Regions from separate parts of the Streptomyces sp. SX-6 genome, predicted to be linked through region 3. Evidence: riboswitches for the same ligand, from Rfam matches in the RefSeq annotation. Region 3 holds a riboswitch; each other region holds the start of a gene.
The links. Region 3 has a riboswitch for cobalamin ahead of cobN (cobaltochelatase subunit CobN). Riboswitches for the same ligand answer to the same signal wherever they lie in the genome.
Positions count from the first base shown of each region.

Region 1: it holds a riboswitch for cobalamin, as region 3 does, so the genes downstream of both, metE (5-methyltetrahydropteroyltriglutamate--homocysteine S-methyltransferase) here and cobN (cobaltochelatase subunit CobN) in region 3, are expected to answer to the same signal.
Region 2: it holds a riboswitch for cobalamin, as region 3 does, so the genes downstream of both, ACV530_RS20115 (ribonucleoside-diphosphate reductase subunit alpha) here and cobN (cobaltochelatase subunit CobN) in region 3, are expected to answer to the same signal.
Region 4: it holds a riboswitch for cobalamin, as region 3 does, so the genes downstream of both, ACV530_RS03580 (CoA-acylating methylmalonate-semialdehyde dehydrogenase) here and cobN (cobaltochelatase subunit CobN) in region 3, are expected to answer to the same signal.

Region 1 covers NZ_JBTHHU010000026.1:99,121-106,768, reverse strand. Annotated here, with positions in the region: gene ACV530_RS26655 (inclusion body family protein) at 1-147, shown strand, start outside; gene ACV530_RS26650 (AidA/PixA family protein) at 229-777, shown strand; gene metE (5-methyltetrahydropteroyltriglutamate--homocysteine S-methyltransferase) at 811-3,138, opposite strand; cobalamin riboswitch at 3,271-3,483, opposite strand; gene nirD (nitrite reductase small subunit NirD) at 3,514-5,229, opposite strand; gene nirB (nitrite reductase large subunit NirB) at 5,226-7,648, opposite strand, start outside.
Region 2 covers NZ_JBTHHU010000015.1:143,552-151,199, forward strand. Annotated here, with positions in the region: gene ACV530_RS20095 (tetratricopeptide repeat protein) at 1-93, shown strand, start outside; gene def (peptide deformylase) at 186-815, shown strand; gene ACV530_RS20105 (YciI family protein) at 847-1,200, opposite strand; gene ACV530_RS20110 (ribonucleotide-diphosphate reductase subunit beta) at 1,319-2,329, opposite strand; gene ACV530_RS20115 (ribonucleoside-diphosphate reductase subunit alpha) at 2,329-4,701, opposite strand; cobalamin riboswitch at 4,860-5,010, opposite strand; gene ACV530_RS20120 (sensor histidine kinase) at 5,094-6,134, opposite strand; gene ACV530_RS20125 (response regulator) at 6,127-6,750, opposite strand; gene ACV530_RS20130 (hypothetical protein) at 6,922-7,086, shown strand; gene ACV530_RS20135 (MMPL family transporter) at 7,351-7,648, shown strand, end outside.
Region 3 covers NZ_JBTHHU010000006.1:3,752-11,399, reverse strand. Annotated here, with positions in the region: gene cobN (cobaltochelatase subunit CobN) at 1-2,889, opposite strand, end outside; cobalamin riboswitch at 2,983-3,122, opposite strand; gene ACV530_RS09125 (ferredoxin-like domain-containing protein) at 3,181-4,464, shown strand; gene ACV530_RS09120 (precorrin-8X methylmutase) at 4,461-5,102, shown strand; gene ACV530_RS09115 (precorrin-2 C(20)-methyltransferase) at 5,099-6,598, shown strand; gene lepB (signal peptidase I) at 6,656-7,360, opposite strand; gene ACV530_RS09105 (SCO4651 family lipoprotein) at 7,500-7,648, shown strand, end outside.
Region 4 covers NZ_JBTHHU010000002.1:319,056-326,703, forward strand. Annotated here, with positions in the region: gene ACV530_RS03565 (SCO3242 family prenyltransferase) at 1-842, opposite strand, end outside; gene ACV530_RS03570 (ferritin-like domain-containing protein) at 1,047-2,162, shown strand; gene ACV530_RS03575 (phophatidylserine decarboxylase associated domain-containing protein) at 2,216-3,496, opposite strand; cobalamin riboswitch at 3,690-3,860, shown strand; gene ACV530_RS03580 (CoA-acylating methylmalonate-semialdehyde dehydrogenase) at 4,086-5,585, shown strand; gene ACV530_RS03585 (acyl-CoA dehydrogenase family protein) at 5,582-6,742, shown strand; gene ACV530_RS03590 (enoyl-CoA hydratase/isomerase family protein) at 6,739-7,648, shown strand, end outside.

The sequences.
Region 1 (7,648 bases), on a different contig from region 3:
ATTAAGAACCACCACTGGTTCACGATCGCTCTGTCACCTGGCACGGTCAGGTACGACTTCTACTTCCAGCTCATCGACGGAGACGGGAAACGGGTCGGCTTCTACAAGTGGGACCCGACGATCACCATCGTGAAGCGCGGTCAGTGAAATAGCGGCAGAGCCACTCGGCAGCCCGTCGGCCGAGTGGCTCTGCCGTCATCCCACCCTTGCGGCAAAGGAGAGGGAGCCATGACAGCGGAAATAGCCTCCGAAGCAATGGCAGCCCCGAAGAACGCACAAATCATCGACGTGCTGGTCACGTTCGACACCCACACCATCGTCAAGAACTACCCGACCTCCGGCGACCCCGACGATCCGACACGGGTCAGCAGCAGCCTCATCTACATGATGAATCGCCAGAACAGGTTCACCGGATTTCCCGGCGTCGATCTGAGTCTCAAGGCACGCCCTCTCGACATCATAAGGTGGCGTGCGGAGACATTGTCGTTCAGCGACGAATACAGCGCCATGCTGTACCGGTTCACGCCGAAGAGCGGCGAGGAGCTCATATCGCCGCCGAGGAGATTGGTCGACGACGCCCTCGTGCCCTCCCCGGCTCCCCAGGAGAGCGAGACGTCCTATACAACCTCGGTCATCAAGGGCTATTTCTGGTACAGCGTCATAGAAGCACAGGGCCAGGCCGGCTACGAGTTCCGCTTCCAGGTCATCAGCGGCAAGGACCGCATCGGCTTCTACCAGTGGCACCCGAGAATCACCATTGCGAAGCACGGCATCTGATGTGCCCCGGCCCGGAGGCCGGGGCGCACGGTGTCAGCCGGCCGTCCGGGGCGGCAGGCCGTCGCGGATCTCGCGGGCCGCTGCCACCAGGTGTTCCAGGGACGCACGGACCTCGGGCCAGGCCCGGGTCTTCAGGCCGCAGTCGGGGTTGACCCACAGCCGCTCGGCGGGGATGGCCTCAAGTCCCCTGCGCAGCAGGGCCACGGCCTCGGCCGTGGCCGGGACGCGCGGGGAGTGGATGTCGTAGACGCCGGGGCCGACCTCGCGGGGGTAGCCGACGCCGGCGAGTTCACCGGCGACCTGCATATGGGAGCGGGCGGCCTCCAGGCTGATGACGTCGGCGTCGAGGTCGTCGATGGCCCGGAGGATGTCGCCGAACTCCGCGTAGCACATGTGGGTGTGGATCTGGGTGTCCGGGCGTACGCCGCAAGTGGCCAGCCGGAACGCCTCGGTGGCCCAGGCGAGATACCCGGGGCGGTCGGCGGCGCGCAGCGGCAGCGTCTCGCGGAGCGCGGGTTCGTCGACCTGGATCACGGCGGTGCCGGAGGCCTCGAGGTCGGTCACCTCGTCGCGCAGGGCCAGCGCGACCTGGCGCGCGGTCTCGGCGCGCGGCTGGTCGTCGCGGACGAAGGACCAGGCGAGCATGGTGACGGGACCGGTCAGCATGCCCTTGACGGGGCGGCCGGTGAGCGACTGGGCGTAGGACGTCCAGCGCACGGTCATCGGCCCGGGGCGGGAGACGTCGCCCGCGAGGACCGGCGGGCGGACGTAGCGGGTTCCGTAGGACTGGACCCAGCCGTGCCGGGTGGCGAGGTAGCCGGTCAGCTGCTCGGCGAAGTACTGGACCATGTCGTTGCGTTCGGGTTCGCCGTGGACGAGGACGTCGATGCCCGCCTTCTCCTGATAGGCGACGACATCGCGGATCTCGGCCTCGATCCGCCGCTCGTAGGCCGCGGTGTCGATGCGGCCTGCGTGCAAGTCGGCGCGGGCGGTGCGCAGTTCGGTGGTCTGCGGGAAGGAGCCGATGGTGGTCACGGGCAGCAGGGGCAGGCCCAGGCGTTCGCGCTGGGCGGCTGCCCGCTCGGCGTACGGCCGGTCGCGCCGGGCGTCGGCGGCGGTGACGGCGGCGGTACGGGCACGTACCGCCGGGTCGTGGGTGAGGGCCGAGCCCGCCCGGGAGGCCAGGCCGGCCCGGTTGGCGGCGAGTTCGGCGGCGATGGCGTCGGTGCCCTCGGTCAGGCCGCGGGCGAGCACGGCGATCTCGGCGGTCTTCTGCCGGGCGAAGGCGAGCCAGCGGGAGACCTGTGGGTCGATGTCGCGTTCGGCGGTGACGTCGAGCGGGACGTGCAGGAGCGAGCAGGAGGCGGCGACGTCGACCCGGTCGGCGAGGCCGAGGAGGGTGGCGAGGGTAGTCAGCGACGCGGTGAGGTCGTTGATCCATACGTTGCGGCCGTCCACGACTCCGGCGACGAGCCGCTTGCCGGGCAGGCCGCCGGCGGCGGCGAGGTCGTCGAGGTTGGCGGCGGCGCGGCCGGTGAAGTCGAGGGCGAGCCCGTCGACGGGGGCCTTGGCCAGGACGGGCAGTGCCTCGCCGAGCCGGTCGAAGTAGGAGGCGACCAGGAGCTGAGGGCGGTCGGTGAGGGCGCCGAGTTCACGGTAGGCGCGGGCTGCGGCGTTCAGTTCGGCCGGGGTGCGGTCCTGGACGAGGGCGGGCTCGTCGAGCTGCACCCACGTGGCGCCGGCGGCCCGCAGGTCGGCGAGCACCTCGGCGTAGACGGGCAGCAGCCGGTCCAGCAGGGTCAACGGGTCGAAGCCGGGCGCCACTTCGGGGGCGGGCTTGGCGAGCAGGAGGTAGGTGACCGGGCCGACGAGCACGGGGCGTCCGGTGAGACCTAGGGCGAGGGCCTCCTTCAGCTCCCCGACCTGCTTGCGGGAGTCGGCGGCGAAGACGGTGCCGGGGCCCAGTTCCGGCACGAGGTAGTGGTAGTTGGTGTCGAACCACTTGGTCATTTCGAGCGGCGCCGCGTCCTTGGTCCCGCGCGCCATCGCGAAGTAGCCGTCCAGGGCGTCCGCTTCGACGGCGGCCCGGTGGCGGGCGGGGATGGCGCCGACCATGACGCTGGTGTCGAGGACGTGGTCGTAGTACGAGAAGTCGCCGGTCGGGACCTCGTGGATCCCGGTGGCGGCGAGGCCGCGCCAGGTGGCGGCCCGCAGTCGGGCGGCGGTCCGCCGCAGCCCGTCGGCGTCCGCCCGGCCCTTCCAGTAGCCCTCGACGGCCTTCTTCAGTTCCCGGTCGGGGCCCTGACGGGGATAGCCGTACACGGTGGCCCGTGCTGCCGCGGCCGCGGTCTTGCGGGTCATGGAACTCTCCTTCGCGAGTTGCCCAGGAGGCCCGGGGACGACCGGGGGCGCGAAGGGTACGGCTGACACCGCACACCGCGGTGCTGCGCGCGCCGACCCGCCCTCGAGGTCACCGGACCTTCCGTGCGCACTGGTCGCGCACGGGCAGCGGCAGGTCTTCGGACTCGCGGGCGCGTGCATGGCGCACACCTACTGACCGTCGCTTCCCGGTCCCTACGGGCCCAGTGCTCATGACGGCGGTCGTTCCCGCTCACCGCTGCGGGGCAGTTCCGGATTCCCACCGGATTCCCTCTTGCGACGCGCCTGCCTGGCGGGCAGGGCGAACCAGCTGCACCGGTCAGCCTAGGTGCTGACCGGTGCGCGGAACAGCCCTGTTCACCTGCCGGACACACCGGAGCCGCGGCGGACGGCCAGGGTGAGGAGGGCGCAGACGGCATAGAAGGCGAGGAAGGCGACGTACGCCGCTTCGCCGTTGCCGGTGGCGAGGAAGGACTGGCGGAAGGCGATGTTGACCAGCAGGCCGCCGAGGGCGCCGACGGCGCCCGCGAGGCCGATCAGGGCGGCGGCCCGCCGCTCGGCCGCGGCATGTGCCGCGGCCGGGTCCGTGCCCGCCTGGGCCGCGGCCAGCGCCTTGGCGTGGTGGAGGGCGGGGATCATGCGGTAGACGGAGCCGTTGCCGATGCCGCTGAGGACGAACAGCGCGACGAAGCCCGCGAAGAAGACGGCGACCAGGCCCTGTTGGGCGGCGACGAGGATCAGCGCGGCGGAGACCGCCATGGCCCCGAAGACGGCGACGGTCACCCGGGCACCGCCGTGCCGGTCGGCCCACGCGCCGCCCAGCGGGCGGGAGAGCGAGCCGAGCAGCGGGCCGAGGAAGGTGAGGTAGGCGGCCTTGACCGGGGTGTCGAACTGGTCCTGGAACTGCACCTGGAGGACCTGCCCGAAGGCGAAGCCGAAGCCGATGAACGAGCCGAACGTGCCGAGGTAGAGCACCGAGAGCAGCCAGGTGTGGCCGTCGCGGGTGATCTCGCGCAGGGCCGGATGCCGGTGGCGGACCGGCAGGTTGTCCATCCACCGCGCCGCGGCGACGACGGTGAGCGCGATCAGCGGGATGTAGCACAGCGGCAGCAGCCGGGGGTGGCCCGCACCCGCGGTGGCGAGGACGAGGAGGCCGACGAGCTGGACCGCCGGCACGCCGAGGTTGCCGCCGCCCGCGTTGATGCCCAGCGCCCGGCCCTTGAGGCGCTGCGGGTAGAAGGCGTTGATGTTGGCCATGGACGAGGCGAAGTTGCCTCCGCCGACCCCGGCCACGGCGGCGGTGACCAGCAGCGTGGTGTACGAGACGCCGGGCCGCAGCACGACGGCCAGGAACACGGTGGGCAGCAGCAGGAGCAGGCCGCTGATGACGGTCCAGTTCCGTCCGCCGAAGCGGGCCACCGCATGGGTGTAGGGCAGCCGCAGGACCGCGCCGACGGCGGTGGGCACGGCGGTGAGCGTGAACTTCCCCGCGGGGTCGATGCCGTACTGCGGGCCCAGGAAAAGGACGAGCACCGACCACATGCTCCACACCGAGAAGCCGATGTGCTCGGTGAGGACGGACAGCACCAGGTTGCGCCGGGCGGTGCGGGCGCCGGTGCGCTCCCAGAACTCGGGGTCCTCGGGCCGCCATTCGGGCACGGTGCCCCGCACGGGAACCGGGGGGCCGCTGGTGCGTACGGTCCAGGTGCGCAGGGCGGCCGGGGAGCCGTCGGGTGCGGTGTCCTCGTCGAGACAGGCACCGGTGCGCAGGTCGTAGGTCTGCTTGTACATGGGCGACGTCACGGTCGGGGCGCCGTCCCGACTGCCGGTGAGGCCGCGGGAGATGACGCAGGCGTCGCTGAACGGGTCCTGGTTGGCGAGGGCGTAGAGGTCGCCGGTGGTGTGCCGGAAGAGGGCGACCTGCTCCCCGCCGACGAGCGCGGTGACGCCCCGGCCGGGGGTGAGGTCGCCGTAGCGGCAGACGGCGGTCCACTCGGAGCCGTGGCCGATCTCGACGAGGGCGTCCGGCGGCGGCTGCGCGGTACGCCCGGCGGGCTGGACGGTGTCGGTCATGACGCACGCACCTCGGTGTTCGGGCCGGCGGGGACGGCCGGGCGGATCTGGCCGCGCTCGGGCAGGAAGCGCACGGAGGGGTCCGGCGTGCCCGGGGCGTTGACGAAGGAGACGAAGCGGCGCAGCCGTTCGGGGTCGGCGAGGGTGGCGGCCCACTCGTCCTGGTAGTCGGCGGTATGGCGTGCCATCAGTTCGTCGAGTTCGCCGGCGATGCCGAGCGCGTCGTCGACGACGACGGCGCGCAGGTGGTCGAGGCCGCCCTCGAGGCGTTCCAGCCAGCGGGCGGTGCGCTCGAGGCGGTCGGCGGTGCGGATGTAGAACATCAGGAAGCGGTCGACCGTGCGGATGAGGGTGGCGTGGTCGGCGTCCTTGAGCAGCAGGTCGGCGTGGCGGGGGGTCATGCCGCCGTTGCCGCCGACGTAGAGGTTCCAGCCCTCGGCGGTGGCGATGACGCCGAAGTCCTTGCTCTGTGCCTCGGCGCACTCGCGGGCGCAGCCGGAGACGGCCGCCTTGATCTTGTGCGGGGAGCGCAGTCCCCGGTAGCGCAGCTCGAGTTCGATGGCGAGGGCGACGGAGTCCTGGACGCCGTAGCGGCACCAGGTCTGCCCGACGCAGGACTTCACGGTGCGCAGGGCCTTGCCGTAGGCGTGGCCGGACTCGAACCCGGCGTCGACCAGGCGGCGCCAGATGGCGGGGAGCTGGTCGACGGTGGCGCCGAACAGGTCGATGCGCTGCCCGCCGGTGATCTTGGTGTAGAGGCCGTAGTCCTTGGCGATCTCCCCGATGGTGATGAGCCCGGCCGGGGTGATCTCGCCGCCGGGGATGCGCGGCACGACCGAATAGGAGCCGTTGCGCTGGAGGTTGGCGAGGAAGTGGTCGTTGGTGTCCTGGAGCGCGGCCTGTTCGCCGTCGAGGATGTAGGGGGTGTCACCGAGCTGGGCGAGGATGGAGGCGACGGCGGGCTTGCAGACCGCGCAGCCGTCCCCGGTGCCGTGTTCGGCGAGGAGGCGGCCGAAACTGCTGATCCCCTTGACCCGGATGATCTCGTAGAGCTCGGCGCGGGTGTGGGTGAAGTGCTCGCACAGCCCCCGGGCGGTCTCGACGCCCGTGGCGGCGAGCTCCTCGGTCACGATCGTCCCGAGCAGCTTCTCGCAACTGCCGCAGCCCGTACCGGCCTTGGTGCACTTCTTCACTGCGGCGACGGAGGCGCACCCCTTGTCGGTGACGGCCGCCCGGATGGTGCCCTTGTCGACGTTGTGGCAGGAGCAGACCACGGCATCGTCCGTGAGCGGGGCGGCGCCTCCGCCAGCGGGGGCGGGCAGCAGCAGCTGTTCCGCCGGAACGGACAGCGGGGTTCCCGTACCGACGAGCGGGCGCAGGGTGGCGTACGCGTCGGTGTCGCCGACGAGGACGCCGCCGAGGAGGGCGCCGTCCGCGCCGATGACCAGCTTCTTGTAGACGCCGGCGCGGCTGTTGGCGTACGTGACGTCGAGCGCGCCCTCCGTGGCGCCGTGGGCGTCGCCGAAGCTGGCCACGTCCACGCCGAGGAGCTTGAGCTTGGTGGAGGTGTCGCCGCCGGTGAACTCGCCGCTCTGCTCGTGCAGTTGCCGGGCGGCGGTCTCGGCCATGGCGTAGCCGGGGGCGACGAGGCCGTAGACCTTGCCGTCGGCGGCGCGGGCGCATTCGCCGATGGCCCAGATGTGCGGGTCGGCGGTGCGGCAGGCGGTGTCGACGACGATGCCGCCGCGGTCGCCGACGGGCAGGCCGCACGCGCGGGCGAGCCGGTCCTCGGGCCGTACGCCCGCCGAGAAGACGACGAGGCCGGTGGTGAGCACGGTGCCGTCCGAGAGCGCCATGGCCTGCACGGTGCCGTCCGCGCCGGTCTCGATCCGTTCGGCCCCGGCCCCGGTGTGCACCGCGACGCCCAGGTCCTCGATCTTGCGGCGCAGCAGGGCGCCTCCGGCGTCGTCGATCTGCAGGGCCATCAACCGGGGCGCGAATTCCACCACATGGGTCTCCAGCCCCATGGCGCGCAGCGCCCCCGCCGCCTCGAGCCCGAGCAGTCCTCCTCCGACGACGGCACCGGTCTTGGCCCCGGCGGCGTGTTCGCGGATGGCGTCGACGTCCTCGATGGTCCGGTAGACGTGGCAGCCGGGGGCGTCGTGTCCGGGCACGGGCGGGACGAAGGGGTACGAGCCGGTGGCGAGGACGAGCACGTCGTACGGGACCCGGTCGCCGGAGGCGGTGGTGACGACGCGCTCGGTGCGGTCGACGGCCACGGCGGGGTCGCCGAGGCGCAGGTCGATGGCGTGCTCCTCGAGGAAGGAGGCCGGGCACATGGAGAGTTCCTCGGCGGAGGTGCCGGTGAAGGCGGAGGTGAGCCGGACCCGGTCGTACGCGGGCCGGGGTTCGGCGGCGA
Region 2 (7,648 bases), on a different contig from region 3:
GCCCCCGCCGGGCTGGTCCGCGGGCTGCTGGACGGCTGGGTCGCCGACAGCCCGGACACGCGCGAGTGGCGGGATCTGGAAGAGGTCTGCTAGGGGGAGGCCGGGCACGGCCCGTACCCTGTAGGGGCCCAGTGGATTCAGGGCACGATATTGCTTTCGGGTTGTGAGAGAGGCATACGGCGGTCATGGCGCAGCAAGAGACCGAGCAGCCGGTGAACGACGAGTTCATCGTGGACACCGAGGACTGTGAGGAGCGTGAGCTCGCCCACCGCGAGCGTGGCACCTCCCGTCCGATCACCGTCTTCGGCAACCCGGTGCTGCACAGGGAGTGCAAGGACGTCACCGAGTTCGACGCGGGCCTCGCGCAGCTCGTCGACGACATGTTCACCAGCCAGCGCACCGCCGAGGGCGTCGGCCTGGCCGCCAACCAGATCGGCGTCGACCTGAAGGTCTTCGTCTACGACTGCATGGACGACGAGGGCGTGCGCCACGTCGGCCACGTCTGCAACCCGGTTCTGGACGAACTCCCCGCCGAGCAGCGGGTGCTGGACGACTCCAACGAGGGCTGCCTGTCGGTGCCGACCGCCTACGCCTCCCTGGCCCGCCCCGACTACGCGGTCGTGCGGGGCCAGGACATGAAGGGCAACCCGATCGCGGTCCGCGGCACCGGCTACTTCGCCCGCTGCCTCCAGCACGAGACCGACCACCTCTACGGCTACCTCTACATCGACCGTCTCTCCAAGCGCGACCGCAAGGACGCGCTGAAGCAGATGGCGGAGGGCACCCCGCGCTACCCGGTCGTCGAGAACGACTGACGGACGGTCAACGGCTGACGGGCGGTTCCGGTCAGGCGGGGAAGTCGGACGGCTCGAAGACCGGGCGGAGTTCGACGACCCCGTCCCGGAAGGGGATGCGCGTGGCCCACTCCCGGGCCTCGTCCATCGACTCGACCTGGATGATCCAGTAGCCGGACACCAGGTCCTCGGTCTCGGGGAACGGCCCGTCGATCACGCTCGGCTTCCCGCCGGCGAACACCACGCGCGCACCTTCGGACGAGGCCCGCAGCCCGTCGGCGGTGAGCAACGCTCCCGCCTTGACCAGGGAATCGTTGTACTTCCCCATCGCGGCGATCAGTTCCTTGGACGGCAGGGCGCCGGCCTCGGACTCCTCGGTCGCCTTGACGATCATCATCACTCGCATCGCGCACAAGCCTCCGCATACTCCACGAAAAACACGAAAACGGCAGGACCGCCGGACAGCATTCACCACCCGGCGGCCCTGCCGCACGTTTTACGCGTCGCGTCTCAGAACGCGTCGTCTAGAACTCGTCGTCGAACGAGACCGAGCCTTCCACCGCGACCTGGTACGCGGACGCGCGCCGCTCGAAGAAGTTGGTCAGCTCCTGGACGTTCTGCAGCTCCATAAAGGAGAAAGGGTTCTCCGAGCCGTAGACCGCCGGGAAGCCCAGGCGCTGGAGGCGCTGGTCGGCGACGCACTGCAGGTACTCGCGCATGGACTCGGTGTTCATGCCCGGCAGGCCCTCGCCGCACAGGTCGCGGCCGAACTGGAGCTCCGCCTCGACGGCCTCCTTCAGCATGTCGGTGACCTGCTGCTGGAGCTCGTCGTCGAAGAGGTCGGGCTCCTCCTGGCGCACGGTGTCGACGACCTCGAACGCGAAGTTCATGTGCATCGTCTCGTCGCGGAACACCCAGTTGGTACCGGTGGCCAGACCGTGCAGCAGACCGCGCGAGCGGAACCAGTACACGTAGGCGAAGGCGCCGTAGAAGAACAGGCCCTCGATGCACGCGGCGAAGCAGATCAGGTTGAGCAGGAAGCGACGGCGGTCGGCCTTCGTCTCCAGCCGGTCGAGCTTCTCGACCTCGTTGATCCACTTGAAGCAGAACTGGGCCTTCTCGCGGATCGAGGGGATGTTCTCGACGGCGTCGAACGCCGCGGCACGGTCGTCCGGGTCGGGGAGGTAGGTGTCGAGCAGCGTCAGATAGAACTGGACGTGCACGGCCTCCTCGAAGAGCTGCCGCGACAAGTACAGCCGCGCCTCGGGGGAGTTGATGTGCTTGTACAGCGTCAGCACGAGGTTGTTCGCGACGATCGAGTCGCCCGTCGCGAAGAACGCGACCAGGCGGCCGATCATGTGCTGCTCGCCCGGCGAGAGCTTGGCGAGGTCGGCGACGTCCGAGTGGAGGTCGACCTCCTCCACGGTCCAGGTGTTCTTGATCGCGTCGCGGTAGCGGTCGTAGAAGTCCGGGTACCGCATCGGACGGAGCGTCAGCTCGAAGCCGGGGTCAAGAAGGTTCTTCTCGGAGGGCATTACTGGCAGGCCTCGCAGGACTCGGGGTTCTCAAGGGAGCAGGCGATGGCGTCCGCGTCGGGCGCGGCCTGCTGCACCGGGATGGTCGTGGCGCCCGAAGCGGCGCGGGCGATCCGGGTCGCCGGGCGCGACCGCAGGTAGTACGTGGTCTTGATGCCCTGCTTCCAGGCGTACGCGTACATCGAGCTGAGCTTGCCGATGGTGGGCGAGGCCATGAAGAGGTTCAGCGACTGGCTCTGGTCGAGGTACGGCGTACGGGCCGCGGCCATGTCGATCAGGGAGCGCTGCGGGATCTCCCACGCGGTGCGGTAGAGGTCGCGGACCTCCTTCGGGATCCAACCCATGTCCTGGATCGAGCCGTTGGCGTCCGTCATCGCGTCACGGGTCGTGCGGTCCCAGACGCCGAGCTTCTTCAGGTCCTCGACCAGGTAGGTGTTGACCTGGAGGAACTCACCGCTGAGCGTCTCGCGCTTGAAGAGGTTGGAGACCTGCGGCTCGATGCACTCGTACACGCCCGCGATCGAGGCGATGGTCGCCGTCGGCGCGATGGCCAGCAGCAGCGAGTTGCGCATGCCGACCGTGGCGATACGGGCGCGCAGCGCCTCCCAGCGGTCCGCCCATCCGGCCACGGCGTTCGGGTAGTGGTCGGGGTGCAGCACGCCGCGCGCGGTACGGGTCGCGGACCAGGCCGGGTGCGGGCCGTGCCGCTCGGCGAGGTCGGCGGAGGCCTCGTACGCGGCGAGCATGATGCGCTCGGAGATCCGGGTGGACAGCTCCTTCGCCTCGGCCGAGTCGAAGGGCAGCCGCAGGCGGAAGAAGACGTCCTGCAGGCCCATCAGGCCCAGACCGACCGGCCGCCAGCGGGAGTTGGAGTTGCCCGCCTGCTCGGTCGGGTAGAAGTTGATGTCCACGACGCGGTCGAGGAACGTCACCGCGGTACGGACCGTGCGGTCCAGCTTCTCCCAGTCCATCTCGCCGTCGGCACCGAGGTGCGCGGCGAGGTTGACGGAGCCGAGGTTGCAGACGGCGGTCTCGCCGTCGTCCGTCACCTCGAGGATCTCCGTGCAGAGGTTGGACGAGTGGACGACCTTGCCCTTCTCGGCCGTCTGGTTGGCGGTGCGGTTGGCGGCGTCCTTGAACGTCATCCAGCCGTTGCCGGTCTGCGCGAGGGTGCGCATCATCCGCGCGTACAGCACCCGCGCCGGGATGGTCTTGACGGCCTTGCCCGCGGCCTCGTACGCGCGGTACGCGGCGTCGAACTCGTCGCCGTAGAGGTCGACCAGGTCCGGGGTGTCCGCCGGGGAGAACAGCGACCAGTCGGCGTCGGCCTCGACCCGGCGCATGAACTCGTCCGGGATCCAGTGCGCGATGTTGAGGTTGTGGGTGCGGCGGGCCTCTTCGCCCGTGTTGTCCCGCAGCTCCAGGAACTCCTCGATGTCCGCGTGCCAGGTCTCCAGGTAGACGCAGGCCGCGCCCTTGCGCCGGCCGCCCTGGTTGACGGCCGCGACCGAGGCGTCGAGCGTGCGCAGGAACGGCACGATGCCGTTGGAGTGCCCGTTGGTGCCGCGGATCAGCGAACCGCGCGAGCGGATGCGGGAGTAGGAGAGCCCGATGCCGCCGGCGTGCTTCGACAGGCGGGCCACCTGGTGGTAGCGGTCGTAGATCGAGTCCAGCTCGTCCAGCGGCGAGTCCAGCAGGTAGCACGAGGACATCTGCGGGTGGCGGGTGCCGGAGTTGAAGAGCGTGGGGGAGGAGGGCAGGTACGAGAGCGTGCTGGTGAGCCGGTAGAGCTCGGCGACGTCCTCGAGGGCCCGGACGGAGTGGTCCTCCGCCAGACCGCAGGCCACGCGCAGCAGGAAGTGCTGCGGCGTCTCGATCACGTCGCGCGTGATCGGGTGGCGCAGGAGGTAACGGCTGTGGAGCGTGCGCAGGCCGAAGTAGCCGAAGCGGTCGTCGGCGCCGTCGAGGAGGGCGGCGTCCACGAGGGAGTCCAGGCGCTCGGCGTGGGCCGCCACGAACGCGGCGGTGTCGTCCGCGATCAGGCCCTCGCGGTGCCCGACGGCGACGGAGGCCGAGAAGGAGACGGCGCCCTGTCCGGCGGCCTCCTCGGCGATGGCGAGGGTGAGCAGGCGCGCGGCGAGCTTGGAGTACTCCGGCTCCTCGCCGATGAGGCCGGCGGAGGCCTCGGTGGCCAGCGACCGCAACTCGGCCTCGTCCGAACCGGGGTGCCGGCCGCGCAGCGCGGCGGCGGCGACCTTGCCCGGGTCGGTGGCGGGCAGATCGGCGGTCAGTTCGGTCAGGGTGCGCAGCAGCGCGGTCCCGGGACCGCCGGTCGCTTCCGCTGAAACCGGATCTGCGGGCGCGATGGTCACAGTGCTCTCCACTCGCTCGGCTGGGGGCCGGGCGGGAGTGCTCGACGGGCGCGTACGGGCATGCCGGATCGCTCCCGGGCATGCGCGCAGCGTCCCTCGGCCCAACCCGCGAGGCCCGGACGTCATTCGACACCCGACCGCCGGGCCGGTGGGGCTCGGACGGGGGCGCGCTGCCGGCAGGTCCTCGGACTTGAGGTGCGGATATCCGTACACATACACCGTTGCGGGACAGTTCCGGATTCCCACCGGATTCCCCTGCGACGACAGCGAGGACGAGCATACATCTAGTGCCGGGGGGCGCGAGCACCCCCACATGTTGTGTCGTCGCGTCATGAAGTGGTAGCGGAATGTGTTATGCGGCGCGGCAGTTCGCGAAAGCGTAGACCTGCCGGTCAGCTCCGGGCGGCCCGGCTTCTGCGGCGGATGCGCAGGGGGAACACGGCCCGTACGACCGTCCCGCCGAGGGCGCCGGCGCTCCTGGCGCCGAACGTGCCGCCGTACGCCTCGCAGCGCCAGCGCATGCCCTGCATGCCGTATCCCTCGGTGGGCCTCGGCGCGTTCGGCCCGAGGCCGCGTCCGTCGTCGGTGACGGTGAGGGCGATGCCGTCGTCGCGACATATAAGGGTAATGCTGACGTGCCGGGCATCGGCGTGCTTGACCACGTTGGTGAGTGCTTCCTGGGCGACCCGGTAGACGGCCAGGTTCACGCCGTTCTCCACTGCACACGCGTGGGGACGGTCTCCCTGGACGTCCACGTCCACCGTGAGCCCGTTCTCGGCGGCGACTTGTCCGGCGAGAGATGTGACGGACTCGGCAAGCCCCAGCCCCCGGACGGTCGACGGGCTCACGGTGGTGATGATGCGGCGCAGCGTGCCGGCCTGCTCGTCGAGGGTGAGGGAGGCGTCCTCCATCGCCGCGCGCAGCGCACGGGGATCGTCCAGCAGGCGGGCCGCGTCGAGCCGCCGCCGCGTCAGTGCCAGCAGCTGGAGGACTTCGTCGTGCAACTCGCCCGCGAGTAGACCGGCGTGGTGCTCCTGCCGCTCCACCATCGCGCTGGCGCGTCCACGGCTGAGGACCAGCTTCAGCTCGGGCCAGGCCGGGACGGCGTACGCCGATGCCGCCAGCAGGAACCCCATGGCCGCGTAGTCCGTCAGCGCGGAATGCGACCACCGGTCCACGCTCAGGGCCGTGAACCCGCAGCAGACCAGGATCATCAGCCGGCGGGCGCGCCGCATGTCCCAGGCCAGCAGAGCGAGGACGGCGGTGCCCAGGGCGACGTTCGGGCCCGCGACCGCCCGGGGCGGCAGCCGGTCGCCGGCGAAGAAATTGACCGCGTAGGCCACGAAGCCGACCAGGGTGATCGCCGCGCAGATGCCGGCGGCGACGCCGAGGCGTTGCTGTGCAGTGGTCGGCCGGGCGGTTCCGCTACGCATCGGCGGAGCGGTGCTGCCGGGCGTACGCGACGAGGTCGGCCCGGGTGATCAGGCCCAGCCGGGCGCGCAGGGCGGCCCTGACGCTCTCCACCGTGCGGATGCTGACAGCGAGCTGTGCGGCCACCTCGCGGTTGGTGTGGCCCTCGGCCAGCAGGCCCAGGACCTGCCGCTCCCGCAGGGGCAGCTCTGCCTCCCGGCCCTGGGCACGGGCGAGTCCGGCGCCGAGCGAGGGCTGTACGTACCGCCCTCCGGACGCCACCGCCCGCGCCGCCACGACCAGTTCGGTCACGGGGCTGCTCTTCAGCAGATAGCCCGAGGCGCCCGCGGCCAGCGCGCCGCAGATGATGGCGCGGTCCTCGTAGCAGCTCTGCACGAGAATTCCCATCCCGGGTGCGGCCGCGAGAAACTGGGGAATGGCCTTGAGGGCCAGTCCCGACTCCAGCCTCATGTCCAGCATCAGCACATCGGGCCGCTGCTCAGAAACGATCTTGAGTGCCTCGCGTTCGCAGGCGGCTTCCCCGACCACGATGAAACCTTCGGGTTCCAGGAACGCCCGGGTTCCGGCTCGTACGGTCGGATGGTCCTCGGCCAGGACCACTCTCACGGGACCGTCCATCGATACATCGCCTTTCGGGAACCACGAGGGAAATCACGACTGCTTGCTTTGCCGCCCTCGCGAACGCGTTCACCTTCCGATGTAGTGGCCAAATTTGTCAACCGTCGGAATTCCCGGCGAATGTCAAAACTTCAATTTTCTGCGGAGAACCCGCAGAAATCCTGCGGACATATGCGGATGTCCCGGGCCGGGCGGGCCGGACACGATCGTCTCGTCCACACCGATCACCAGGCACCCGGTGATCACCGAGAAAGAAGGAGTCCCGAGATGCTTTCCACGTTCTTCGACATCGCGACCGGCCTGTTCAACTACGCCCTCCAGTGGTTCCAGGGCTAGTACGCCGGGACCGGCCGGGACACATTCGCCGGGAGAGAGCGCACCCCCCTCGCTCTCTCCCGGCCCCTGACACCCCATCAAAAAACCGCGCGGTGGAGCGGCCCGGAGGAATTCCGGGCCGCTCCTCGCCGTGTATGCGGTACCGCGGGCATCCCGTGCGACGCGCCCTGACGGAGTAATGTGTCCGATTTCCGGCATGTTGTGATTAATCTACGGAGCGATTGATCAACGGCCCGTCCGACCCCCGTGAAGGACGCCCATGTGATGGCCTTCCGCACGCGCCGCCGCGCCCTGTGCACCCTGCTGCTGCTCGCCCTGGTGGCCCTGGCCGCCGGGCTCTGCAGTCGCGGGGTCGGGGAGCGGCTGGCGCCGGGCGGCTGGACGCCCGCTCACGCCGAGTCCACCCGGGCCGACGCCCTGCTGGCCGACCGCTTCGACGCCGGCCAGCCCCACCTGCTGCTGCTCGCGACCGCGAAGGGATCCGTCGACGCCGCTGAAGCCGAGGCCGCCGGAAGGGAGCTGACGGCCCGCCTCGCGACCGACCCGCGCGTCGCCTGGGTGC
Region 3 (7,648 bases):
GCGGGAGCCGAAGATGCGGGTGGTGGCGCGGCGTTCGTCGCCGTGCTCGGCGAGGTCGGCCTGGGCGTGGGCGCGGACGAAGTTCGTGTCCGCGGGCTCGTCCAGGGAGGCGACGAGCCGGACGGCGTCGTCCAGCAGGCCGATCACATGCGGGAAGGCGTCCCGGAAGAAGCCGCTGATGCGCAGGGTGACGTCGATGCGGGGACGGCCCAACTCCTCGGGGGTGACGGGCTCGAGCCCCGTCACCCGCCGCGACGCCTCGTCCCACACCGGGCGGACGCCCAGCAGGGCCAGCGCCTCGGCGACGTCGTCGCCGGCGGTGCGCATGGCGCTCGTCCCCCACAGGGACAGGCCCACCGACTCGGGCCAGGTGCCCTCGTCGGTGCGGTAGCGCTCCAGCAGGGAGTCGGCCAGGGCCTGGCCGGTCTCCCAGGCGAGGCGGCTGGGCACGGCCTTGGGGTCGACCGAGTAGAAGTTGCGGCCGGTCGGCAGCACGTTGACCAGGCCGCGCAGCGGCGAGCCGGAGGGGCCGGCGGGTACGAAACCGCCGTCGAGGGCGTGCACGGCGTGGTCGAGCTCGTCGGTGGTGGCGGCCAGGCGGGGTACGACCTCGCGGGCCGCGAAGTCCAGGATGGCGGCGACCTGTTCGCCGTGCCCGGTGGGCACGGCGGCCGGATCCCAGCCCGCGTCCTCCATGGCCTGGACCAGGGCGCGGGCCTTCTCCTCCGCCTCGTCGGCGGTGGTGCGGGTGGCGGCGGACTCGTCGAGGCCGAGGGCCTCGCGCAGTCCGGGCAGGGCGGTGGTGCCGCCCCAGATCTGCCGGGCGCGCAGGATGGCCAGCACCAGGTTGACGCGCTCGGGACCGGTGGGAGCGCCGCCGAGGACGTGCAGACCGTCGCGGATCTGGGCGTCCTTGACCTCGCACAGCCAGCCGTCGACGTGCAGGAGGAAGTCGTCGAAGCCGTCGTCCTCCGGGCGGTCGTCCATGCCCAGGTCGTGGTCGAGCTTCGCCGCCTGGATCAGGGTCCAGATCTGGGCGCGGATCGCCGGGAGCTTGGACGGGTCCATGGACGAGATCTGGGCGTACTCGTCGAGGAGTTGCTCGAGGCGCGCGATGTCGCCGTAGGAGTCGGCGCGGGCCATCGGCGGCACGAGGTGGTCGACGAGCGTGGCGTGCGCACGGCGCTTGGCCTGGGTGCCCTCGCCGGGGTCGTTGACGAGGAAGGGGTAGACGAGCGGCAGGTCGCCGAGCGCCGCGTCGGGGCCGCAGGCGGCGGACAGGCCGGCGTTCTTGCCCGGCAGCCACTCGAGGTTGCCGTGCTTGCCGAGGTGGACCATCGCGTCGGCGCCGAAGCCGCCGTCCTCGCGGGAGGCCGCGATCCAGCGGTAGGCGGCCAGGTAGTGGTGCGAGGGCGGCAGGTCGGGGTCGTGGTAGATGGCGATGGGGTTCTCGCCGAAGCCGCGCGGCGGCTGGATGAGGATCAGCAGGTTCCCGCGGCGCAGGGCGGCGAGGACGATGTCGCCCTCGGGGTTGGCGCTGCGGTCGACGAACATCTCGCCGGGCGCCGGGCCCCAGTGCTCCTCGACGGACTCCCGCAGTTCGGAGGGGAGTTCGGCGTACCAGCGCCGGTAGTCGGCGGCCGGGATGCGGACGGGGTTGCGGGCGAGCTGCTCCTCGGTGAGCCACTCCTGGTCATGGCCGCCGGCCTCGATCAGGGCGCGGATCATCTCGTCGCCGTCGCCGGACGCGAGACCCGGGACCTCCTCGGTACCGAAGTCATAGCCTTCCGCGCGCAGCCGGCGCAGCAGCGCCACCGCGCTGGCGGGGGTGTCGAGGCCGACGGCGTTGCCGATGCGGGAGTGCTTGGTGGGGTACGCGGAGAGGACGAGCGCGATGCGCTTCTCGGCGGCGGGGATGTGGCGCAGCCGCGCGTGGCGGACGGCGATCCCGGCGACGCGGGCGGCGCGTTCGGCGTCGGCGACGTAGCAGGGCAGGCCGTCCGCGTCGACCTCCTTGAAGGAGAACGGCACCGTGATGATGCGCCCGTCGAACTCGGGCACGGCGACCTGGGTCGCGGCGTCGAGCGGGGAGAGCCCCTCGTCGTTCTCCTCCCACGCGCTGCGCGGGCCGGTGAGACACAGGGCCTGGAGGATGGGGACGTCGAGGGAGGCCAGGGCGCCGGCGTCCCAGGACTCGTCGTCGCCGCCGGCCGATGCCTCGGCGGGCTTGGTGCCGCCCGCGGCGAGGACGGTGGTGACGACGGCGTCGGCACCGCGCAGGGCCTCGATCAGCTCCGGCTCGGGGGCGCGCAGGGAGGCGACGTACAGCGGGAGCGCCCGGCCCCCGGCGTCCTCGACGGCGCCGCAGAGGGTTTCCACGAAGCCGGTGTTGCCGCTCATGTGGTGGGCGCGGTAGTAGAGCACGGCCACCGTCGGGCCGCTCGCCCCGGGCTTGGGGGCGCGCTCGAGCTCGCCCCATGAGGGGGCGGCGGCCGGGGGCGCGAAGCCGTGGCCGGTGAGCAGCACGGTGTCGGAGAGGAAGCGGGCGAGCTGCTCGAGGTTGGCGGGGCCGCCGTGGGCGAGGTAGGCGTGGGCCTCGGCGGCGATGCCGACGGGGACGGTGGAGGCCTCCATCAGCTGGGCGTCGGGGGCCTGTTCGCCGGTGAGGACGACGACCGGCCGCGGGCCGGCGAGCAGTTGCCCGAGCCCCTCCTCCCAGGCGCGGATGCCGCCGAGGAGTCGGACGACGACGAGCTCGGTGCCCTCCAGCAGGGCGGGCAGTTCGTCGAGTGGAAGCCGTGCGGGGTTGGCGAGCCGGTACGGGACCGGGCCTTCGGCCGCGCGGGCGCTGAGCAGGTCGGTGTCGGACGTCGACAGGAGAAGGATCACGCGGCGCTCCCGAGTGCGAGTGCTTCGAGGGTCGTCCGTGCGCGGGACCGGAACATGCGCATGCTGCGGCAGGCCTTCCTCGGGGTCCGCGCCCCGGGCAGTGGGAAGACGGCGGGAGTTCCTGACTCGCGCGGCATCGCTGCCGTGCTCACAGTGGCGGGACCGTGCCGGAGTCTCACCGGCTTCCTCCCCTGGCGCCGTCTTGGGCGATGAGCGCCATAGTAGCGATCCGCGGCGCGGGCCCGGGCGGGCCCGCCCCCGTGACCAGGGCGTCCGCCGGAGTGCCTCGGTATGCTCGCCGCCATGTCCGTCTCCCCCCAGCCCCCCGCGGACCGGGGCGAACCGACCGTCCGCGAGCGCGGTGACGCATGCCCCGGTGCGCTGCGGCTGCACGCCGCGGACGACGGCTCGCTGGCCCGAGTCCGGCTGCCCGCAGGCTTGTTGACGCCACGTCAGGCAATGGTGCTGGCGGACGCCGCCGACGAGCTGGGTGACGGTCGGCTCGACCTCACCTCGCGCGGCAATGTGCAGCTGCGCGGCCTCGCCGACGGCTGCGGCGCGGACCTCGGCGGGCGGCTGCGCGCCGCCGGGCTGCTGCCGTCGGACCGGCACGACCGCGTCCGGAACATCCTGGCTTCTCCGTTGTGCGGCCTGGACGGTCCGACTCCCGTGGACGCAGCGGATGTACAGGCGTGGGCACGCGCCCTTGACGCACTCCTGTCCACCGACGAAGCCGAACTGTCGGCTCTGTCCGGCCGTTTCCTCTTCGGCCTGGACGACGGCCGCGGCGACATCGCCGCCCTCGCCCCCGATGTGACATTGATCGCAGACACGGACGGCCGCGCCGTCCTCCGCCTCGGAGCGACGACCCTGCGGATCGCCGCCGAGCACGCGCCCCGCGCCGCCGCCCTGGCCGCGGGCGAGTTCCTCGCCGCGCTGCGCGAGCACGGCAGCAAGGCCTGGCGCGTACGGGAGCTGCCCGCCGAACAACGGCCGCGCACCGACCGGTTGACGGACCGGCTCGCGGCGGCAGGCATCCCCTCCTCACCGCTCCCCTCCACTGACCTACCTGTAGGCTCCCCACCCGAACCGGGCGTCGTCGCCCGCGCCCTGTACGTGGCCGCGCCGCTCGGCCGGCTGACCACCGCGCAGTGGCGGCACGTGATCCGCGCCGCGCACGGTGAACTCCGGGTGACCCCCTGGCGCGGCATCGTCCTGCCCGGCGCCGACCCGGCCCGCCTGGCGGACCTCGCGGCCGCCGGCCTCGTCACCTCCCCCGCCTCCCCGTGGCACGGCGCGGGCGCCTGTGCCGGACGGCCCGGCTGCGCCAAGTCCCGCGCGGACGTACGGGCGGACGCGACCGCCTGTCTCACCGCCATGCGCCCTGGTGGGACGGGCGTACTGCCGGTGTACTGGTCCGGGTGCGAGCGGCGCTGCGGCCACCCCGGTGGCGCGTGGGCCGACGTACTGGCGACCGGCGACGGCTACCAGGTCACCGCGCCGGACGGGACGGCGCGCACGGTGACGGCAACAGACCTGGCCGACGCGGTGGCGGCGGCCCGTACCACACGATGAACGAGGGCACAGTGTTCGACTACGACAAGGACGGCGCGTCCATCTACCGCCAGTCCTTCGCCACCATCCGCGCCGAGGCCGACCTCGGCGGACTGCCGCCGGACGTGAGCCGGGTGGCGGTCCGTATGATCCACGCCTGCGGGATGACCGACCTCGTACGGGACCTGGCCTACTCCCCGCAGGTGGTGGCCCGCGCCCGCGAGGCCCTGCTGGCGGGTGCGCCGATCCTGTGCGACGCGAACATGGTCGCCAGCGGTGTCACGCGCAAGCGGCTGCCCGCGGACAACGAGGTGCTGTGCACCCTCGCCGACCCGTCCGTGCCCGAACTGGCCCGGCGCATGGGCACGACCCGCAGCGCCGCCGCGCTGGAACTGTGGCGGGACCGGCTCGACGGCGCGGTCGTGGCCGTCGGCAACGCCCCCACCGCGCTCTTCAGGCTGCTCGAGATGGTGGCCGAGGGCGCACCGCGCCCGGCGGCGGTGCTCGGCATCCCGGTCGGGTTCATAGGCGCCGCCGAGTCCAAGGAGGCGCTGGCCGAGAGCCCGTTGGGGCTGGAGTACCTGGTGGTGCGGGGGCGGCGCGGCGGCAGTGCGATGGCCGCCGCGGCGATCAACGCGATAGCGAGCGAGGAAGAATGAGCGAGCAGCCTTCGACCACGGGACGGCTGTACGGCGTGGGGCTCGGCCCCGGCGACCCGTCCCTGATGACCGTACGGGCGGTCGAGGTCATCTCCTCCGCCGACGTCGTCGCGTACCACAGCGCCCGGCACGGCCGCAGCATCGCGCGCTCGATCGCCGAACGGCACCTGCGCGCCGACCACATCGAGGAGCGGCTGGTCTACCCCGTCACCACGGAGACCACCGACCACCCCGGCGGCTACCGGGGCGCGATGGAGGAGTTCTACGAGGAGGCCGCCGCCCGTCTCGCCGCGCACCTGGACGCGGGCCGTACGGTCGCGGTCCTCGCGGAGGGCGACCCGCTCTTCTACAGCTCGTACATGCACATGCACAAGCGGCTCGCGCCCCGCTACCCGACGGAGGTCATCCCCGGCGTCACCTCGGTGAGCGCCGCTGCGGCCCGCCTCGGCGAACCGCTCGTCGAGGGCGAGGAGGTGCTGACGATCCTGCCGGGCACGCTGCCCGAGGAGGAGCTGACGGCGCGCCTGGCCTCGACCGACTCGGCGGTGGTGATGAAGCTGGGCCGCACCTTCCCGGCGGTGCGGGGCGCGCTGGAGCGCTCGGGCCGGCTGGCGGAGGCGCGGTACGTCGAGCGCGCGACGATGCCCGGCGAGCGCACGGGCAAGCTCGCGGACGTGGACCCGGAATCGGTCCCGTACTTCTCGGTGGCGGTCCTCCCGAGCCGCGTGGACGGCCGTATCACCTCCGCCCGGGGCGAGGTCGTGGTCGTCGGCCTCGGCCCGGCGGGCCCGCTGTGGCTCACCCCCGAGGCACGCGGCGAACTGGCCGCGGCGCAGGACATCGTGGGTTACAGCACCTACGTGGACCGGGTGCCCGTACGCCCGGGCCAGCGGCGCCACGCCTCCGACAACAAGGTCGAGTCGGAACGCGCCGACTTCGCCCTCGACCTCGCCCGCCAGGGACGCCGGGTCGCCGTCGTCTCCTCCGGCGACCCGGGTGTCTTCGCCATGGCCACGGCCGTGCTGGAGGTCGCCTCCGACGACCCGTACCGCGAGATCCCGGTGCGCGTGGTCCCCGGCATGACCGCCGCCCACGCCGCGGCCTCCCGCGCCGGCGCCCCCCTGGGCCACGACTACGCGGTGGTCTCCCTCTCCGACCGCCTCAAGCCCTGGGAGGTCATCGCCTCCCGCCTCCGCGCCGCCGCCGAGGCCGACTTGGTCCTCGCCCTCTACAACCCCGGCTCCCGCAGCCGCATCTGGCAGGTCGGCAAGGCCCGCGACCTGCTGCTGGAACACCGCGCCCCGGACACCCCGGTGGTCCTGGGCCGCGATGTGGGCGGCCCGGAGGAGAGCGTACGCATCGTCCGTCTCGGCGAACTCGTGCCGGAGGAAGTCGACATGAGGACGATCCTCCTCGTGGGGTCGAGCCAGACGCGTGCGGTGTCACGCGCGACCGGGGAAATCGTCTGGACGCCGCGGCGGTATCCGGAGGAGTGAGCGAGCCTCGTTGCTCCGGCGGCGGCAACGGCCGCCGGAGCAACGGGCACGGCTATCTCACAGCGTGGACCAGTGGGTGACAGGCCAGGCGACGGCGACGGCCCTGCCAATCACATTGTCCACGGGCACGAACCCACCGCCCGGCTCGTTGACGTGGGCGCGCGAGTCCCGTGAGTCGTTGCGGTGGTCACCCATCACCCACAGGTGATCCTTGGGCACCTTGACCGTCCCGACCGGCATGTCGTCGCACGGGGTGGCACCCGAGTAGATGTACGGCTCGTCCAGAGCCTTTCCGTTGACCTTGACCGGTTCACCACTCCTGCACTCGATGGTGTCGCCGCCGACCCCGATCACCCGCTTGATCAGGTCCTTCTCGTCCGCCGAGGGCATCAGGCCGACGAAGGACAGCGTCTTCTGCACCCCGCGCTGCAGGGAGTTGGTGTGCTCTGCGGGCTGTCCGTCCGACCAGCCCCCGGGGTCCCGGAAGACCACGACGTCTCCACGGTCCGGCGTCCCGCCGAACCAGGGCGTGAACTTGTCGACCAGCACCCGGTCACCGACCTGCAGCGTGTTCTCCATCGAACCGGAGGGGATGGAGAACGGCTGCACGAGGAACGTCTTGATGCCGAGCGAGAGCACCAGGGACACACCGATCAGGATGGGTATCTCCCGCCACATCGACCGCTTCTTTTTCTCTCGCGTGACGCGCGCGGCCCTCCCCTCCGGCGTCGTCACGCTCTCCTCGGTCTCCCCAGCGGCCATCGTTCGTCCCTCTCCCCTCGGTCGGTCACGCCGGGGCCTTGATCAACGCCCGGCAGAGACTCAACGAACAGATGTTCCCGAGGGCCTGGAATGAGGTAACCTCACCAAGGTTTTCCCAAGTATTGACAAAGGTGGAGTTTTGCGAGCGATCCGCAGAGGCGTTCTGGCAACCGCGACGGCCGCGCTGGTGATGAGCGTGGCCGCGTGCGGAGGCGGCGACAAGGCCGACCCGGCCGCCGAGCTGAAGGCGGCCGCGGAGAAGGCCTCGAAGCAGAACTCCTACAAGGC
Region 4 (7,648 bases), on a different contig from region 3:
GGCACGACGGCCAGGAGGGACAGGGCGGTGCCCACGGCCTTGCAGCGAGCTGCACAGAGAGCCTGCAACGGGAGCAGTGCCGCGATGCCCGCGACCACGGCCCGCTGTACCCCGCGCGGGTCAGGGGTCCGCACTGCGGCGGCCTGGGCGCCTGCGAACCCTGTCGCGTAGAGCCCGAGCGCGAGTGAGCCCAGCGCCCGGTGTTGATCAGGGCTGCCGCATCGCATGGCCGCACACGCGACCACCGCTGTGGCGGCGAGCGTCAGGACGGGCAGGAGCCTGCCCGTGCCGGACACCTCGCGGCGGCTGAGTGCGGTGACGACGAACGTATGGCCCGCGATGACGGCCGCCGTCCGTCCCGCCCGCCGGGCGGCCACGGGCGAGGCACCGAGCAGGACGTCCAGGCCGCGTGCGGCGGCCATCGCGAAGGGGCCCGCGCGGGTCTCCTTCAGCAGCAGGTCGTACGACCAGACCGTGCAGGCCAGCGGGACGGCGACCGCCAGTGTCCGCGTTCCGCCCGCTGCTCCCGCCATGGCCAGGCCCGTTATGGTCAGTCCGGCGGCGAGGGCCAGCGCGAGGCCGGGGGTGATCTCGCCGGAGGGGATCGGCCGTGACGGGCGCTCGATTGCGTCCACCTCGCGGTCGGCGTAGTCGTTGAGTGCCATTCCGGCCCAGTAGAGGCACACCGAACTCGCTCCGAGCAAGGGTGTCGCGGGGCCGAACGGCAGGCCGGCGGCGGCCGCCCCGGTGAGGGTGTCCCCCGGCACGGTCAGGGCACTCGGTGCACGGACCAGCCGGGCGAGGGCCTTCGCGGAGGGAAGGGCCGTGGAGTCCTCGGTCAATGCTTCCTCCCGATGCGTGCGCCGGCTCCGCGACGTTGTAACACGGGGGCGGACGGAGCTGATGGACAGTCACTCGATCAGTGCAGGGGCGGCGATTCCCCGGGTTCCTGGGCCGTACGACTGAACCGGCGGGCCGCACCCGCGGTTCCCGGCTTCCTGCGATTAGCGTCCGGCGAAAGGGAGGAACCCGGACAAGGAGCTGCCGTGACCACAATCGAGCTGACCTACGAGAGCGACGCGATCGTCCAGTTGATGCAGGTGGAGGACATCAAATGCGGTGAACCCTGGCTGAAGCAGTCCCTCCAACTGGCCCTGATGCTCGAACTCTCGACGATCCCGCCGTACTCCTGCGGGATGTGGTCCATCAAGAACCCCAAGGACGCGAAGGACAAGGAGGTCCACCATGCCATCCGGGAAATCATCTTCGACGAGATGTCGCACTTCGGACTGGTCGGCAACGTCCTCAGTGCCATCGGGGGCAAGCCCGTCGTGGCCAACGCCGAGGTGGTGCCGAAGTATCCGGACCCTCTGCCCGGAGGCGTCCGGCCGAAGCTGACCGTGTACCTCGGCGGGCTCGACAAGAAGACCGCTGAAATGTACTCGGAGATCGAGAAGCCCGACCGCCCGCTCGCCGTCAGCGCGGACAAGGAGACGTGGACCTCGATCGGCGCTTTCTACGACAAAATCCGGAGAGTGCTGGAGAACAACCAGCAACTCTTCACGGGCAGTTGGACTCCGCAGATGGAGTTCGACCTGTCGAAGAACCACGGCGAGGGGAACAAGATCGGCCCGATCCGCACATGGAAGGAGGCCGACAAGGCGCTCGACATCATCATGAAGCAGGGTGAGGGCACCAACGCCTCCCCCGACAACCCCTACCCCGGCAAGCCGGGCGAACTGGCCCACTACTACGTCTTCCGCGAGCTCTATCACGGCCAGAAGCTCAAGAAGATCTCCAACGGCAAGAAGCCCACCTGGGACTTCAAGGGCGCGGCCATCAAAATGCCCGCGTCCTATCCCATGGGCACAGTTCCGTACGGCGGCTGGTCCGGCAGTCCGGGAGAGCCCCCGTCCGAGGAAGTCCAGATCATCCTCGACGAGTTCAACGCCCACTACAGCGCGATGCTGCGCTCACTGCAAGCGGTCTGGTACACGAAGGAGAATGAGAAGGACAAGCGCACCGCGCTCGTGATGAGTGCCATCAAGTCGATGGGCAATTTGCGTACACTTGCGCGCGTCCTCGTCAAGATTCCCGTGCCGGGCCACTCCGGCAAGATGCACTACGGGCCCGAATTCCTCTACGTGACACGTGAACCCTGACCCGACCGTGCCCTCGCCGTCCGCGGACGGCGAGGGCACGGAGGTACGGGCGGCTATCGCGCCCGTGCGATCTGCGACCTCACGAAGACCGTGGGGCCGTCGTCCGGGTGCGTGTGGGGGTCGTTGTACGGCACGGCGAACTCGTCGACGACGCCCTGCTCGAAGACGAGGGCCATGCTGGAGCCGCCGTAGCTGAAGTACCCCAGTTCCTGGCCGCGTTGGACGGTGTCGCCCACGCCGACCGACCAGGAGATGGAGGAGACCTCGTCCATGCCGATCACGACGGCGCACACCCAGCGGTTGCCCAGTTCGGGGCCGCATTCGATGAACGCGAGGCCACGGCTGTTGACGTGGGCCTGGTAGCTCTGCGAGTGGGTCCAGGTCGTGGGGTCGGGGGTCTCGGACTCGACGTGGCTGAACATCAGGCCCGGCACTTTCTCCAGATGCCTGATCGTGCCGTCCACGGGGACGTTCCAGCGGTGGTAGCTGTTGACGGAGAGGAACGACTGGTACACGTCGCCCCCGACGAACCTGCTGACGTGTTCGCTCCCGCATTCGGGGGCGTGCAGCATGTCCTGGAGTGAGTACTGCTCCTCGAGCCAGAAGTCCGCGCTCCGGGACACACCGCGCTGAATGTTGTAGACCGTGCCGTCGTTCGGCGCGACGATGACCGAGGGATCGCCCTCCCCCGCGAGCGGACGGAACTCCTGCATCTTGACCGGGCGGTGGAAGAAGTCGTTGTACGACGTGAAGCCCCAGTGCTCCTCCGTCCGGTGGTCCCAGCACTCGTATTCGTAGAGCTTGTTGAGCTCGACGGCCGGCTGCGAGAACCAGTTCCGGGTGTTCAGCACATGCGCGCTCTCCGGGCTGTCCAGATACTGACACCACGCCCGGAGGATCACCCGGAGCTTGTCGTTGAACTGCGGGAGGCGGAAGGCGACATTGCCCGACGGTGTCAGCCGCATGTAGCCGACGAGTGCGGACATCGGCAGGGATATCAGCTTCATCGGGTCGCGGTCGTACGAGGGTGCCCATTTGACGACGACGTTGAGGTACTGGACGAACGCGTCGAGGTCGGCGATGTGCCGGTGCGCGTCCGGGACCTGGGCAATCATCTCGGACACGTACTTCCGGACGATGCCGTCGGAGTGGATGAGCTCGGCCATCTCCTGTACGGCCGGGTGGAGTTCTTCCTTGAGGTCCGCCGCGCGCTGGGCGAGGCTCTTCTGGAATTCGTCGATGGCGAGCGGGTTCCGCGGCAGATATCCGCCCGCCCGGCCGAACGTGTTCTGGTAGCGCGCGTGGAGTTCCTGAGGCGTGATGACAGCGGTCATGGCCGTTCCCCTCACTGGTCGCGTCGACAGCGGGTCGCATCCTCCCAAGCCCCGGCACCCTTCGGCACTTCCGCGATCCAGCCATTTCCGGGTACGGCCGGATCCGGCCTGCCGGCGTCAGGGGCTGGGGTCGGGGCCGGGGCCGGGGCCGGGGCCGGCAGGGGGTGGACTTACTAGGACGTCCAACTATATGTTCGTGACCAAGGCCCGCGGTGCAGGGAAGCCGGTGCGAATCCGGAACGGTCCCGCCACTGTGACCGGGGAGTGTGCCGTTGCGCGCACGCCACTGACGCGTCGCGTCGGGAAGGCTGGCGGCATGCGGTGATCCGGGAGTCAGGATACCGGCCGCGGCATGTTCCGTGTTTCCACGAGGATGGAGCAGACACGCATGGCACCGGTCCTCACCCACGACCGCGGCGATCCTCCGGAACGCACGGGAACGTCCGTGCGTCCATAACTCTCCGGAACTCTCCGGCGAATCGCCCGCCTTCGCGTCCCGCGGCTGTTCCGTGCGCGCGCACCGTACCCGGTGACGCCGCCGGGCCTGCCGTGCCATCCCCGGATCCCACCTGACGGGAGCAAGCTGTTCATGGTTCGTGAACTCACCCATTTCATCGGCGGCAAGCACATATCCGGAACATCGGGGCTGTTCGGCGATGTCCACGACCCCAACACCGGCGCGGTGCAGGCGAGGGTGCCCCTGGCGGGGCGCGACGAGACCACAGCCGCGATCGACGACGCGGTGAAGGCGCAGGCCGAGTGGGCCGCGTGGAACCCGCAGCGCCGGGCCCGCGTCCTGATGAAGTTCCTCCAGCTCGTGGAGGGCGAACGGGACTCCCTGGCCCGGATGTTGTCCGCCGAGCACGGCAAGACGGTCGCCGACGCGCACGGCGACCTCCAGCGCGGGCTCGAGGTCGTCGAGTTCGCCGCCGGCATTCCGCACCTGCTCAAGGGCGAGTTCACCGACAACGCGGGCACGGGCATCGACGTCCACTCGCTGCGGGCGCCGCTGGGCGTCGTGGCGGGGATCACCCCGTTCAACTTCCCCGCGATGATCCCGCTGTGGAAGGCCGCGCCCGCGATCGCCTGCGGCAACGCGTTCATCCTCAAGCCGTCCGAGCGCGACCCGTCCGTGCCCCTGCGGCTCGCGGAGCTCTTCCTCGAGGCCGGGCTGCCGGCGGGTGTGCTCAACGTCGTCAACGGCGGCAAGGAAGCGGTCGACACGCTGCTGGAGGACCCGCGCGTCCAGGCCGTCGGCTTCGTCGGCTCCACCCCGATCGCCGCGCACATCTACGCCACCGCCGCCGCGCACGGCAAGCGCGCCCAGTGCTTCGGCGGCGCCAAGAACCACATGATCGTGATGCCGGACGCCGACCTCGACCAGGCCGCGGACGCCCTCATCGGCGCCGGCTACGGCTCCGCGGGCGAGCGCTGCATGGCCATCTCGGTCGCCGTGCCCGTCGGCGAGGAGACGGCGAACGCCCTGGTCGCCAAGCTCAAGGAGCGCATCGGCGCGCTGCGCATCGGCCGCTCCGACGACCCCGGGGCCGACTTCGGGCCGCTGGTGAGCCGCGACGCGCTCGACCGCGTACGCCGCTATGTGGACATCGGCACCGAGGAGGGCGCCGAACTCGTCGTCGACGGACGCGAATTCGTCCTTCCCGGCCACGAGGACGGCTTCTTCGCCGGCGCCTCCCTCTTCGACCGCGTCACCACGGACATGCGGATCTACCAGGAGGAGATCTTCGGTCCGGTGCTCTGCGTCGTCCGCGCGGCCGACTACGAGGAGGCTCTGCGCCTGCCGAGCGAGCACCCGTACGGCAACGGCGTGGCCATCTTCACACGGGACGGGGACACCGCCCGGGACTTCACCCGCCGGGTGAACACCGGCATGATCGGCGTCAACGTGCCGATCCCGGTGCCGGTCGCGTACCACACCTTCGGCGGCTGGAAGCGTTCCGGCTTCGGCGACCTCAACCAGCACGGCCCGGACTCGATCCGCTTCTACACCCGTACCAAGACCGTCACCTCGCGCTGGCCCTCCGGGGTCAAGGAGGGCGCGAGCTTCACCATCCCCACGATGGGATGACGGCGATGAACGACGACACCCTGCTCTCCGAGGACCAGCTCGCGCTCGCCGAGACGGCCCTGGACTTCGCCGAGGAACACCTCGCCCCGCATGCCATCGCCTGGGACCAGGACAAGCACTTCCCCGTCGACACCCTGCGCAAGGGCGCCGGCCTCGGCCTCGGCGGCATCTACGTGCGCGAGGAGTCGGGCGGCTCCGGCCTCACCCGCTCCGACGGCGTGGTGATCTTCGAGGCGCTGGCCACCGGCTGCCCGTCCATCGCCGGCTATCTGTCGATCCACAACATGGTCGCGTGGATGATCGACCAGTACGGCGACGAAACCCAGCGCGCCCGCTGGCTGCCGGCGCTGTGCTCGATGGACTCACTGGGCAGCTACTGCCTCACCGAACCCGGCGCCGGCTCCGACGCCTCCGCGCTGCGCACGCGCGCCGAGCGCGACGGCGACCACTATGTCCTCACCGGCGTCAAGCAGTTCATCTCCGGTGCCGGGGTCTCGGACCTCTACATCGTGATGGCCCGTACGGGCGGGGACGGGCCGCGCGGCATCTCGGCCTTCGTCGTCCGGCACGACGACGCGGGCCTGTCCTTCGGGCCCAACGAGAAGAAGATGGGCTGGAACGCCCAGCCCACCCGGCAGGTCATCCTCGACGGCGTCCGCATCCCGGCCGACCGCCGCCTCGGAGCCGAGGGCGACGGCTTCCGCATCGCCATGAACGGGCTCAACGGCGGCCGGCTCGGCATCGCCTCCTGCTCCCTCGGCGGCGCGCGGAACGCGCTCGACCGCAGCCTGGCGTACCTCAAGGACCGGGAGGCCTTCGGGGCACCGCTGCTGGACGCGCAGGCCCTGCAGTTCCGGCTGGCCGACATGGCGACCGAACTCACCGCGGCCAGAGCGCTGGTACGGCAGGCGGCGGACGCCCTGGACCGGAAGCTGCCGCAGGCGGCGCAGCTGTGCGCGATGGCCAAGCGGTTCGCGACGGACACGGGCTTCTCGGTCGCCGACCGGGCCCTGCAACTGCACGGCGGCTACGGCTACCTCAGCGAGTACGGCGTCGAGAAGATCGTCCGCGACCTGAGGGTGCACCAGATCCTGGAAGGAACCAACGAGATCATGCGACTCATCGTGGCCCGCGGACTGACGGGGGCGACGCGATGACCACCGACGACGAGACGGTCCTGCTGCGCACCGAGGGACGCGCCGCGTACATCACCCTCAACCGGCCGAAGGCTCTCAACGCGCTCACCCATGCCATGGTGCGCCGCATCGACGAGGCCCTGGCGGAATGGGAGAAGGACGCGGCCGTCGAGACCGTGGTCATCACCGGCGCCGGCGAACGCGGCCTGTGCGCCGGCGGCGACATCCGGTCCATCCACGAGGACGCGCGGACCGGGGGCTCGGCGTCGGCGGACTTCTGGCGGGACGAGTACCGGCTCAACTCGGCGATCGCCCACTACCCCAAGCCGTACGTGGCCGTCATGGACGGCATCGTGATGGGCGGCGGCGTCGGCGTCTCGGCCCATGGCAGCGTGCGGATCGTCACCGAGCGCTCGCGCGTCGCCATGCCGGAGACGGGCATCGGCTTCGTCCCGGACGTCGGCGGCACGTATCTGCTCGGCCTCGCCCCCGGCGAGCTGGGCACCCACCTCGCGCTGACGGGCACGGCGGTGGGCGCGGCGGACGCCCTGCTGTGCGGGCTCGCGGACCACTTCGTGCCGTCCGAGCTCCTGCCCCGCCTGCTCGACGACCTCGCCCACGCCTCCGTGCACGACGTCCTCGCCCGGTACACGGCCGAGGCGCCGCCCGGCGAGCTCGGCGCCCACCGGGAGTGGATCGACCGCTGCTACGCGGCCGGTTCAGTCGAGACGATCGTGGAGCGGCTGCTCGCCGACGGCGCCCCGGCAGCCGAGGAAGCCGCCGCGACGCTGCGCACCAAGTCGCCCACCGCGCTGAAGGTCACCCTGGCCTCCCTGCGCCGTGCCCGGCAACTCGGCTCCCTGGAGCGGGTCCTGGCGCAGGAGTACCGCGTCTCCTGCGCGGCCCTGGCCTCGCCGGACCTGGTCG